DNA from 2 places in the Candidatus Desulfolinea nitratireducens genome. Region 2 is predicted to be linked to the other one. Evidence: riboswitches for the same ligand, from Rfam matches in the RefSeq annotation. Region 2 holds a riboswitch; the other holds the start of a gene.
What was found. Region 2 has a riboswitch for cobalamin ahead of AC3DOM_RS09950 (reductive dehalogenase). Riboswitches for the same ligand answer to the same signal wherever they lie in the genome.
Positions count from the first base shown of each region.

Region 1: another riboswitch for cobalamin. It lies ahead of AC3DOM_RS08145 (ABC transporter substrate-binding protein); the one in region 2 lies ahead of AC3DOM_RS09950 (reductive dehalogenase).

Region 1 is NZ_CEYOSI010000072.1:1,848-5,172, forward strand. Features, by position in the region: gene AC3DOM_RS08140 (hypothetical protein) at 1-987, shown strand, start outside; cobalamin riboswitch at 1,204-1,342, shown strand; gene AC3DOM_RS08145 (ABC transporter substrate-binding protein) at 1,465-2,451, shown strand; gene AC3DOM_RS08150 (FecCD family ABC transporter permease) at 2,515-3,325, shown strand, end outside.
Region 2 is NZ_CEYOSI010000098.1:1,455-10,946, forward strand. Features, by position in the region: gene AC3DOM_RS09945 (dehalogenase) at 1-85, opposite strand, end outside; gene AC3DOM_RS09950 (reductive dehalogenase) at 104-1,492, opposite strand; cobalamin riboswitch at 1,554-1,737, opposite strand; gene AC3DOM_RS09955 (cupredoxin domain-containing protein) at 1,847-2,263, opposite strand; gene AC3DOM_RS09960 (twin-arginine translocase TatA/TatE family subunit) at 2,309-2,512, opposite strand; gene tatC (twin-arginine translocase subunit TatC) at 2,521-3,300, opposite strand; gene tatA (twin-arginine translocase TatA/TatE family subunit) at 3,327-3,509, opposite strand; gene AC3DOM_RS09975 (cytochrome c3 family protein) at 3,532-5,301, opposite strand; gene AC3DOM_RS09980 (hypothetical protein) at 5,470-5,697, opposite strand; gene AC3DOM_RS09985 (reductive dehalogenase) at 5,709-7,112, opposite strand; gene AC3DOM_RS09990 (response regulator) at 7,254-7,916, opposite strand; gene AC3DOM_RS09995 (sensor histidine kinase) at 7,913-9,492, opposite strand, start outside.

The DNA of each region.
Region 1 (3,325 bases), on a different contig from region 2:
ACTTTATCCCCCTGGCCGATGGCGCATGGGCCTTTGATGATCGCAGGCTTTTTAGGTACCTTGATCAGTATTGAGCGCGCCGTTGCCCTCAATAAATCCTGGTTATATGCAGGGCCAGTATTGAGCGCCCTGGGAGGGCTTTATTATGTCGCAGGTGGAAATGCGATTCTTGGCGCCCTCTTGATGACTGCGGGGAGCTTTGGTCTTGTTGTCATCTTTGTCGTGATCCTGAAACAACATCGAGCAGACTACACGGTCATTATGACCCTGGGAGCCATCGCCTGGTTTATTGGAACATTGCTTTGGTTTCTGGGCCTGCCTATCTTTCAGATCGTCTTGTGGTGGAGCGCTTTTCTTGTCTTGACCATCGTTGGCGAACGGTTGGAACTAAATCGAATTATGCCTCCATCTCAAAGACGACGAGTCATTGGGTTAATGACAATTGGCGTTTATTTACTTGGTTTAATTCTGTCACTCTTCTGGTCTGATGTGGGTACTCGCACCATTTCTGCGGGGATGCTCCTCATGGCGCTCTGGCTTCTTCGCTTCGACATTGCCCGCATCACGGTTCGCAAAACGGGACTGGTGCGCTTTGTCGCTATTTGTCTCTTGAGTGGCTATGTCTGGTTGGGTGTCAGTGGAGTGATCGGCTTATATTCTGGAGCTGTTTTTGCCGGTCCGATTTACGATGCTTATCTGCATACGGTTTTTGTCGGCTTTACCTTCTCTATGATCTTCGGTCATGCGGCGATTATTTTCCCGGCAATCCTGCATTTACCAGTCAAATATAGCAGCAAATTCTATTATCCATTGATTCTTTTGCACATATCCCTGATTCTACGTGTTGTTGGAGATTTGAATTTTCAGCAGCCTTTACGCTTATGGGGTAGTCTCTTCAACGCGATTTCAATTCTGTTGTTTTTGGGGATTATGGGAAGAACGATCTATATTGGGAGTAAAGAAGCAGGTGAAGAGGCGCAAGCATAAAAAATAACATCATGAAGATGGCTTCGCATCTATCGCGAGGCTCTTTTCAAATCCTATTGATTTCAGTAAATATTTATCTAGAGGGAGCTGGATGAATTACGTTTCTTGCTCATTTTATGGGAAACCTGAGTAAGGGGGGAAGGTTATCCAAATAATTGCGGCCGAAAATCATCTCAAAAAAGAATATCACGCGGTATAATGGGCGTAGAGCTTTAACATTTTATTTTTGATCAAGGTACCTTTTCCCCCGGATGGGAAGGTTCAAAGGCGAAGCCGGTTTAAGTCCGGCGCTGTAGCGCAACTGTAAGTTCCGTCAGGAACAAGCCAGGACGCCCGCCTTGATTAGTCTCCACACCCCTCGCAGAAAGGAGGTGGAAAGCGTTTATATCACTAAACCATTCCTCTCCCCTACCGCAAGGTAGGGGATTTTGATTCTATAAATACCATACCGATAAATATAGATTGTTGGAGAGATAAATGATAAACAAGAAAAAAATACTTTTTTTAACAGTGCTATTCTCATTTGGACTGTTGCTCGGAGCCTGTACCCCTGCTGCAACCCCACCTGAAATTCCTGTTGAAGTAGAATCCACCGATGTTCCGAAACCTGCTGAAGAACCACAACCAGAGGGTATGATCTTTGTTGACGATTTAGGCAATACGATTGAGTTGAGCGAATACCCGCAAGCCATCGTTTCCATTTCGGCCTCTACCACAGAGGTTCTGTTTGCAATCGGTGCCGGAGATCAGGTTGTCGGGCGCGATGAGTATTCTGTGTATCCTGAAGCAGCCCTCGATGTCACCAGCGTAGGTGCGTTATGGGAGGAGTTGCCCACAGAAGCCATCCTGGCGCTGGAGCCAGACCTGGTCGTTGCGGCTGAGATTATCTCGGAAGACCAGGCTCTGGCCTTGCGCGACCTCGGGTTGAATGTTTACTGGCAGGCCAACCCCGCCTCGTATGAAGAGCTATTTGAAAACTTACGTGATTTTGCCAGGCTGACGGGTCACGAAGCCGAAACCGAAATCCTGATTACAGACCTGGATGCACGTGTCAAAGCTGTACAGGAAAAAGTTGCTCCTGTATCTTATCTCCCTTCTGTCTTTTACGAATTGGATGCAACTGATCCGGCCAATCCCTGGACGACGGGGTCTGGCACATTTATTGATTATATTATCACCATGGCCGGTGGCATCAATGCGGCTTCTGCGCTAGAAGGTGATTATGCTCAGATCAGTACCGAAGCATTGATCGCTATCAATCCAGAGATTATTTTGCTGGCCGATGCACCCTATGGTGTTACTCCTGAGATTGTTATCGCACGCCCAGGTTGGGATGCCATCACTGCTGTCGCTGAGAATGCACTTTATCCTATCGACCCCAACATGATGAGCGTTCCTGGCCCCCGTCTGGTGGATGCTCTGGAAGAAACTGCCAGACTCTTGCACCCCGAGATATTTGAGTAAGCCCGATCATACGAGGCTTCATATGCTGACCGTGAAAGGTTATGGAGCCTCGTCCCGCTTATTATGATCCGCAAACGACCTTATTTAATGAATACGATCTTGTTGCTCACAGCCTTTGTGATCAGTATTGCGCTGGGTGCTGTCTTCATTCCTCCGGAGACTATCTTCCGGATCCTGGCAGCTCAAATTCCTGGGATCAATATCAATCCTGATTGGCCAAATTCATTTTCAGCCATCATCCTGGCTGTGCGCCTTCCGCACACGGTTCTGGTAGTCCTGACAGGAGCAGCCCTGGGGAGCAGTGGGGCTGCGTATCAAGGATTGTTCCGTAATCCGCTTGCTGATCCTTATCTGATCGGTGTCGCTTCAGGGGCTGGACTAGGTGCGGTGTTTGCAATGTCACTTAACTGGCCGACAAACTTGCTGGGATTTTATTTGGTGCCTGCCGGCGCCTTTGTGGGGGCGATCCTGACCGTAGTATTGGTCTACAATCTGGCGCGTGTAAATGGTATGGTCCCGATGACGACGCTTATCCTTGCCGGTGTGGCTGTAGGAGCCTTTGCTTCGGCAATGACTTCCTTTTTGATGCTGCGTACCGATTTGCAACTTCACCGGGCAATTTCATTTTTGCTCGGTGGTTCACCGATGGCAGGCTGGAATCCTGTCATCGCAGCTTTGCCTTACATGCTTGCAGGCATGGGGATGCTATCCATCTCTGGACATATGCTAAATGTGCTCCAGTTCGGGGAAGAAGAAGCCAAGCAGATGGGGCTGAATGTTGACCGGGCTAAAATATTCATCATTGTGACAGCATCCCTGACCACAGCGGTAGCAGTTGCATTTTCGGGAGTGATCGGCTTCATAGGTTTGATCG
Region 2 (9,492 bases):
ACCACGTGAGTTTCATTTTGGTGGCAGCAAAGTAAAAGCCAAGAGCAACCACCGCCCCTAAGATTAACCATAAAGTTACAGACATGGGAAAACCTCCTTTTCCTTAGCTTGTCTCGCGAACGGTTTGATCAGTGTGAATGCCGTAGTCCGGATGGTTCTCATGCCACCAGGATTCAGCCGTCTTCTGCGGTTTGCCAAACTCTGTGTACGGGGTGTACAGCAGGTCGTCGATCTTCTTGAGCGTGCCATCGAAAGCCGGCACGGTGGCGGCCATGTAATCACGCACCTTGCTAAAGGATGCCAGATTCTTGCTCGCGAAGGGGCAGACCGCGAAGCAGATACCACAGTTATTGCCAGTCTCGTACCAGTAGCTGCGGCATTTGACCGAATCTTCAAACCAGGCTTTATGGCCCGGGTTATTCCAGCCACCAACTGTCTCCCAAGTAGGCTCTTTTTCAAAGCTAAGTGCCTTGGAGGGGCAGTGATCAGCACACTTGGTGCAGTTCTTGCAGTACTCCAGCAACCCGGCATCGATTGGTTTCGTAGGGGCCATTGGCAGGTCGGTGAGAATCTTGAAGACACGCACCATGGAGCCATATTCAGGGGTGAGTAAGCGGTTGTAGCGTGAGAGCTCGCCCAGCCCGGACATTACACCAAAGGCCGGCGCAATGGCCAATGCATTGGTGGATGATTCGCCCATAGCCATATATCCCAAGCCTCCCAGGAAGAACTGACCACGTTCCTGGACATTTTGTGAACGACGGTATGTTAACGAGGTGGTTTGCGAGCCCAGATGCGTTGGGCAGCGGATCATGGCCTCTTCGGACATCTGCACGGTGTAGGTGATCATCCAACGCGCTTTCTTGGGGATGACACGATAGTCCTCACCCTCTTCCGGCATGTCCGCATCTTCAATGCGCATTTCTTTCCCATCAGGGTCTTTGGCATAGATTAGCTTCTCGGTGGTGTTGGTATCCAGTTCCGTAACGCCAACCGTGCCGGCACCGTAATGGCGCAGGGCAGCCGAAACGATCATAGTCGCTTCTTCCGGAGTTCCAGTCCAATTAGGAACACCCAGTTTTTCGGGGGTTTGGACTTTTTCTGGATCCTGGATAAATACCCTGGACACACCACCTTTACCCGCACCTGATTTCAAAGCATGGTCCTTCAGGGTATAGCCGTCGCGGCCTTCCTTGATGTACTTATCCATATTGGCAGTGCGAATCTCAGTCAATTTATCGAGTCGATCCTGGCTAAGATATTTTGAAAACGAACGGCGGGCTGTTACTTCTCCCTCAGCAATGCGCTTAACTTCATCCCAGCGAATTTCTGTCGTTGGTTCATCAACTTCCTTGATGAAGCTCGGACGCTTGAGGCTATAAGGCTTATCAGACATTTGCTCACCAGCAACGACCATGGGGGCCAAGCTGGCAACTGCGCCTAATTTACCGAGTTCTTTCATGAACTCTCGTCGTGTTAAACTTTCAGGCATTTCGCATTCTCCTTTCTTACATATGAAGAATTGTTGGGTTCCCACTCCCTTCCGCGAGGCCTGTGGAAATACCGATCAGGTGGGCGACCTGGCTTGACAGTTTCATAGCATCAAATAAACTATGCCACCATCTTACAGTTGCGGGACAGCGCCGGACTTACTTGCCAATTATGGCTAAAGATCACCGGCTTCGCCTAAGAACCTTCCCATCCGGGGGAGAGGTACACTGATCGAAGTTTAGACTTTATGTGCAATAGCACAATTGGACGCAATTACGCCCTTGCATAGAAAACCCCTGGTGATTTTTTCTTGTTTCGCCTCCTTTCCACTCTTCTTAACAAGTGGCTAAAAAAACTACTCGATAATAATCGTCATATCAATCCATGAATGGATTGTGCAGCCTGCACGATACTCGCCAGGTACATCGTAAGCAGTCCATAAGCGACGAATGGTCTGGCCAGGAATAACGATCATTTCCTGTAATCCGATGTCGGGGGCAACCAGATTATGGTCTTCGTTCAAATCACCTTCTTTTGTGTCACTGTTATAAATAACAAACAGTACCTTTTGCCCTGCCGGGATAGTGACGGTATTGGGAATAATCTCATCTACTGTGAATTCCAGCTCAACGACCATCGCATCTTCTGCCCCTGCGGGAACAGGTTCGTCCATAATGATCTCATCGCTCCCACTGCTGCCACCTCCACAGGCGGATAACATCAAGGTGAGAAGGAACAGCACGGTGATAAAAATATTTCTTTTTGTTTTCATTCTATCTTCCTCCAAAATTTGAATAGATCATCTTTTGTCTCGAGTTCAAGATTTATCCTTGGTCTCGTCAAATACTTCTTCAGCAATGTTGGCCACGCCTGAGGAAATATCTGAGAAAACTCCCTGCATTGCACGGATTGCCTCTTTAGCTTTTCCTGCTAGTCGTACAGTTTCCTTTGGGCCAACTACCAAAATGGCAAATAAGAAAATCAAAAGAAGTTCGCTTGCACCCAAATTGAAAAATCTCATTGCTTACCTCACACAGCTTCCATAGCCAATGCTTTACGTCGAGCACGTTCAGCCAGCCAAGCCAAAAAGATACCAACTTCATAAAGCACCACTAATGGCGCCATAACCAACAGCATATTAAAAGCATCAGGAGTTGGCGTCACTACTGCCGCTAACACAGCAATAGATACCAACGCAACTCGTCGTCCTTTTGATAGTTGCTTAGCTGTTACCAAACCCATTCGGGCGATCAACCCCAACAAAAGCGGTGTCTCGAAGATAATGCCTGCGCTGAGCATAATTGTTGTAACAAAGCTGATATAGCCATCTATCGAATATGTTGGTTGAACCAGATCGTTCATAAAGCCTTGCAAATATCCCACCGCAAGTGGGACCATCACAAAGGCGGCGAAAGTTACGCCGAGGGCAAAAAAGAATCCAAGCCCAAACACCGATGTCACCAAAATACGTCGCTCACTACGCTTTAGCCCTGGTAAAAAGAAGGCCAGTATTTGATAGAGCAAGTATGGCATCACCAGCACTACCCCCAACAACATCGCCACACGGAAATAGACAACAATCGATTCTGTTGGATGTAAAGCCACGGGCTTGACCGCATTCATGTAATCCAACAATATCTGCAGCACCTGCTCCGTGAAAGCCAAGCTAATAGAGAATGTCACTAGTAAGCCGATGATGACACGCCCCAAGCGTGTGCGAAATTCCTCTACATGCGCCCAGAATTGCATCCTGCGTTCACGCCGGGATTTCCTTAAATCGTCCTTATTTTGCTTTTGATCAGTATCCATTATTCAACGATGCTTCTCCCTTGTTTTTAACTTGCTGATTCCGCAGGTTGCTCTTCTGCTTCTTTTTCATCTTTTTCCGCAAAATTACTGCGAAACTCGCGAATCGCTGATCCTAATTCGCCACCGATTTTGCTCACTCTGCCCACTCCAAAAATGAGCAATACGATCACAAGAATAATGATCAGTTCTGTTGGTCCTAAGCTTGGCATGGTTTATCTCCTTTTGTTTGGCTTACTCAGATGATGTGACACCTTCAATCAACTCATAGCCTTCCATAACATGACAATAGCTACACGATTCTGGAATTTCATCGGAACCGAAATTGATATGACAATAAGAACAGGTTGTATCTTCGCCATAATGTCCATCATGAGGGTTAGGCTCGTAGACGGCCGTCAACTCTTCAAATCCTTCTTGAGTTTCACCATGACACTCCAGACAAATATCGTTTGGCGGAGGGCCAACTGGAGGCCAGTCCACATGGCAATCTTCGCAAACTAAATCCTCTACCTCCTGCCAATGAACGGTGTCCAAACTCGGGGTAACAAATGTTTCATAGAGGTCTAAGGTCTTTGGAAAATGCGGCAATTGCTGAACTAGCTTTTCGAAGATTTCACTATTGTCCACAATCTCAAAATTGACCCCTTCCCAATCCAGTCCGTGGCAAGCCGAATTTGAACAGAACGAAGTGTTGTTGGCTTCTCCAAAGTTGGTTACGTCATGGCACTCGCTGCAAGTTTCATTTTCATCTTCTTCATCGTACATATACCGATGCAAAGCAATCCAGTTGGCGTTATGATGACTATTTGGTTGTTGTTCATGGCTAATATTAATTTCTGTAACAAGATCATCAGGCCCGGCAATCACAGGGACAGCGTGACAAAGATTGCATTCTATGCGAACAGCAAAACCACCAAAGTCAAAATGCTTACCATCATGACAGCGGAAACATCCCGGATCATTCATGTGCCCCATATTGCTCGCGTAAGTATCCCAATCCACTTTTTGTTCAGGGAAGATACTTTGTGTGTATATCTCTTTAATTACGCCAATAGCTTGGTCAACGCTTTCCAAGTTTTCTTGATAGAACTCTGCGTATGTGTCTCGGTAATAATTTCCTAACGTATCCATCTCTCTCAAAGCAGCGTCTTGCGACTCGTATGGCTTACTCAGTAGGCGCACCGCATTTTGGCGTATTCCAGGGATATTCACGGAAATTACTCCCCGAGATATGGCTAGGTCAATGGCATTTTCAGGTTGGTGGATCGTATGTGAAATACGATTATGACAGGTAATGCAATCCATTTCTTTTAGTTCAGCTTCATCTATCGAGTAAGGATCAAAATCAGAACTGATGTCAACATACTCGCTAACAATTCCGCTTTCTGGGTAAATCACTTTTACATACGGAATTTCCTGTTCGCTTCCATCCGTTGGATAATACAAAACCTGGTTTTGCGTATGCCAGTGGATCCCTTTCCCCAAACCCTCTCGCACAGTCCCACCCCCTGTTTTCAGAATCAGGTAAGTTCGATAGAGGGTATTCTCTTTGTCAGGAGAGTAATGGTAGATGACACGCTGGCTATCGTCAGAGAATTTATCCGGGTTATGGCAACGCTCGCATACTTCTCGCGCAGGCCTTAATGTCTTTACATGCAATGGGTACTCATAATTTTTGGAAACAGCCGCTACAACATGCTGGATATCCCCCAGTTTTCGTGTGATCTGATTGCCAACAAAAGCACGACCAATATGGCATTCAACACATTTGACTTCAGCATGCGGAGATGCCTCATAGGCTATATTTTCTGCCGGATGTATTCCATGACAAGCAGAGCCGCAAAACTCTGTTGAGTTCGTATACTCCCAAGTATAAGTGCTTGTGATTACCATAAGTAAGAAAAGAATACTTAGCACCAAATATGGCATGATTTTTACCCAACGCGAAGCATCAGATGCTGGATAAAAAAACTTTTTAATCGCGCTAAAAGCTCGCTTCATGTATTTTCCTTAATTCCAACGGCAAAATGAATCGAAACAGGGTAAGACTGTTCTCACTTATGGTAGCAAAAGCAACCCGTCTGGAATAGCGGGAAAAACCTGTTCTTTTGTAGGGCTTTTTCTGACAAGCTTAAACTTTCTGTCCCCCATTGATTTTGCACAAAAAACTTACAGTAGACGAGAGCGCCGAATAATCCAAAAAACAAAGCCTGTAAGTGACAATACTACAACTATTAGCCAATAAATCATGGCTGCTCTTTGTTCTAATTCCTGATGGCTGGCAATGGCACTCTGCAAAAAAACGATTTCCAAGAAAAGCCATATCCCCCACAGTATCCATTCATACCAAGGTCGGCGAACGATTTTGATTGTGAAATATTCTTTGTCTTCACTCATACGAACACCAATTAATCTTCATCGATGGTCTGCTCTGTATTAATCCCATACTCAGGCAAATTCAACCACCACCACTCTTCGGGGCTTTTCTGAGCACCATAACTAAAAGCATCATCCAAGCTTCGCAGCAGCCCATCTAATGTAGGGAAAGATGAAATACCACCCTTAACCCAATTATGGAGCCAAACCTTATTCTTTTTCGCAAACGGGCAAACAGAAAAACATATACTGCAATTCGTGCCTGCCCCTTCCATCATATATGTACGGCACTTAAGAGAGTGTTCAAAATAAGCCTTATGCCCAGAATTATTCCATTTCCCTTGAACGTCCCAAGTTGGCTCGTCGTCAAGGCTTAATGCGCTAGCAGGGCAAGTCTCTGCACACTTTTTACAACTACTGCAGAACTGCATAATCCCCGCATCAATTGGTTTATCTGTAGTAACCGGCAAATCGGTAATCATTTTAAATATCCTCACCATAGGACCAAATTCCGGTGTTATCACGCGATTATGTCTCCCTAACTCTCCCAAACCAGCCATCACAGCTAGAGCTGGTGCAATTCCTAAGCCATTTACATTCGCCTCCCCCAAACACTGATATCCTAATCCACGTATAAACTCTTGGGTTTTTATTTGAATATCCAAAGCACGGCCATAAGACAAAATTGTCGTTTGTTCAGCAATTGCGGTTGGGGCTCGTTTAAGGGCATCAGCAGACATCTGAACAGTATAGACAATAACCCACTTTGCTTTGTGAGGAATAACACGCTTCTCAGTTGTTTCATAGGCAATATCTACATCCTCGAAAACGATTTCTTTGCCATCGGTGTCGTAAGAATAAATCAACTTTTTCGTTTGCTCGTTGAGTTCAACAAACCCAACTGTAGCTGCGCCAAAATGCCGCATAGCAACCCTAAGGATACGAGCTGCATCGCTTGAACTCCCCTTCCAAGTTGGAACACCACGTTCCTCGGGCGTTTGTGCCTTTTGCAATCCAAGAAAAGAGCGCTTCGATGATGAAGAACTGGCCTGGGCTGCTGAAAGAGCTTGATCCTTTAATGTATAGCCCGGGACCTTTTGTAGCAAACGCTCCTTTTCTTTTCCAGCAGCAATTTTTGTCAGGCGATTAACTTCTTCTTGTCCGACATAATTGATGAAACCCGAACCACGTGCAGCTGTTCGCGCGTCAAAACGCTTTACGCTCTCCCAGGAAATTTCAACAGTTGGTTTATCTACCTCACGCACCCACCATGGACGCTTCATCCGCCCTGCTTCATCCAGGATTATTTTGCTATGTGGCAAAACAGATTTCTTACGAGTCGGGGGGCTAAAGGATCCAACAGCAAGCGACGATGTAGATAATCCGGCTAACTTTAGAAAATCTCGTCTACTAATTTTTTTTCGCTTCTCTGTCATCGTTTTGATCCATAAAAATTGACATTCCTACTATTATCATAGTAACAAAAGCATTATCATAAAACTATCAGGAAAAATATATATACGTGTAGGGGTATTCCCGACAGGACCTAAACTTTATTCTATCTGTAAATAAAAATATTATTTTAAGGGATGGTCGCCATTTAAAAGACCAGCTTTAAGTGCAAAATCTATAATCTCTGCACGGCTATCCAGATCAAGCTTACTCATGGCTCTTTGCCTATAGGTATCGACGGTTTTAGGGCTCAGAGCAAGCTGATCTCCAATTTCCTTGCTGGTATAACCCCTTGCTACCAAGCGCAAGACTTCTATTTCACGCTCAGAAAGCATAGAAAGCAAGCGCTTTTCATCCTGTTTCGCTAACATTCCGTTGATCATTTCCGTTGCTGCATCAGGATGCAAGAAACGCTTTCCCTGATGAACTGTGCGAATCGCTTGTAATAAATCTGTATGCGCAGAGGATTTTGGAACAAAACCGTCACATCCAGCCTCAATAGCACGTAGTACTAATTCTCGATCACCATACATGGAAAGGATCACTATACGGGCGGACAACTCGTGACGTCGGATCTCGCTAACCACATCAATACCATTACTATCTGGCAAACCAATATCAAGAACAACTACATCAGGAGTAAGATCAATGGTTCTCTGAATCGCTTCCTTTCCCGTTCCTGCTTCAGCAACTGTCGTTAAATCATTTTCCCCATCAATTAAGACACGCAAACCATCCCTCAAAACCTTATGATCATCCACTAGCAACACACGTATTTTCTCAGTCATACGATAATCTCCAGAGGAACAGGAATACTAACTTGTAAGGACGTTCCCTTCCCTTCATCAGATTTGATCTCAAAAGAACCTCCCAACATCTCCGTACGTTCTCGAATATTAATCAAACCTAATCCACGCTGATTAGCCACAGGTTGAACACCAAGGCCTCTCCCGTCATCTTCAATTCGCAGGTTTACAGAATCGGGAAAACGAGACAGCTCAATGCTCACACGATTAGCTTCTGCATGGCTAATGATATTTCTCAAGCTTTCCTGCGCGATTCGATATAGGTTGGTTTCAATCTCAAATGGTAAATTTTCCCCATCTAACGACAACTTATATATACATTCTAAGCCAGAATTAGGCAACATTTCATCAGCTAGGTTTTTTAGGGCAGCATCAAGACCAAATTCTTCCAAAACTGCCGGACGTAAACGGTGAGATAGCGAACGGACACGCTCAATAGTTTCTGATGTTGTTTGACAAAGGTTGCTGACTGTTTCTATAGTTTCTCTGTCAGGAATCTGCTTCTCAAGGGCTTTAAGTCGGACAAGCAAACCCGTTAGCTGTTGCCCAGCATCATCATGCAATTCTCTTGCTAGACGAGCCCGTTCTCCTTCTTGCGCATTAACCAGAGCACTAAGTAGCATCTGTCGTTCTGCTTCTTTGTCGCGCAAGCTTTTTTGTAACCAAGTGGTCTCGATAAAATCAGATATCTGCTTTCCAATGGTTCCAAGCACCTCTATATCGGCTTCGGACAAACTGTAATCTTGCGCGCAAAGCATATTGATCATTCCAATCCGCCGATCACGCAAATCCAAAGGGACAGTTACATATTGCGTCGAGATTTCATATTGAGCAACCAAACTCTCAAGTGAATCACAATGATGTACGCTAACTTGTACATTTTCTTCATCTGTTAGAATATTTTTCTGACAATTGCAAAAACCCGAATCAGAATCATGAAGATGCCTTTCAACCTCATCAGGCAAGCCTCTCGCACAAGCTAATGAAAAACTGCTACTACTGCGGTCTTGCAAAAAGATCCAACCGCTCTCAATACTCATTTCTTCAAGCACTGTTTTCAATGAAATGTCCAAAAGCTCTTCAAGCCCCAACCCCCGGCCTGCAGCAACAGCAATTCGATTAAGAACCATCAACCGCCGGTTCGTCCGTTCTAACTTCTGCTGACTACTAACCAAGTGATTGATCATCTGATTAACTGCTTCGGCAACCTGACCAATTTCATCCCGTGCTGGAATACGTGAGCGGACATCTAAATCCCCTTCCACAACTCGTTGAGCAACCTGCCGTAACTCCAAGAGCGGCCGTGTCAACGAAAGCATCAACAAAAATGTGAGAAGAATCGATAGGATTGCTGCTAAAGCCGTTACCAAAATAACACTGCGGCTTCCTGCTTCCATAGCCCCTTGAACACGTTCATCAGACAGCAGATAAGAAAGCCAATCCGATAATCCTGTTCGCACCCAATAATTCAAAGCAATTCCCAGAATTATCAAAGGCAAAGTCATGATCCCAAAGATTTTTATTCGAACCGGGACAGAAGAAACAATATCAATAATAC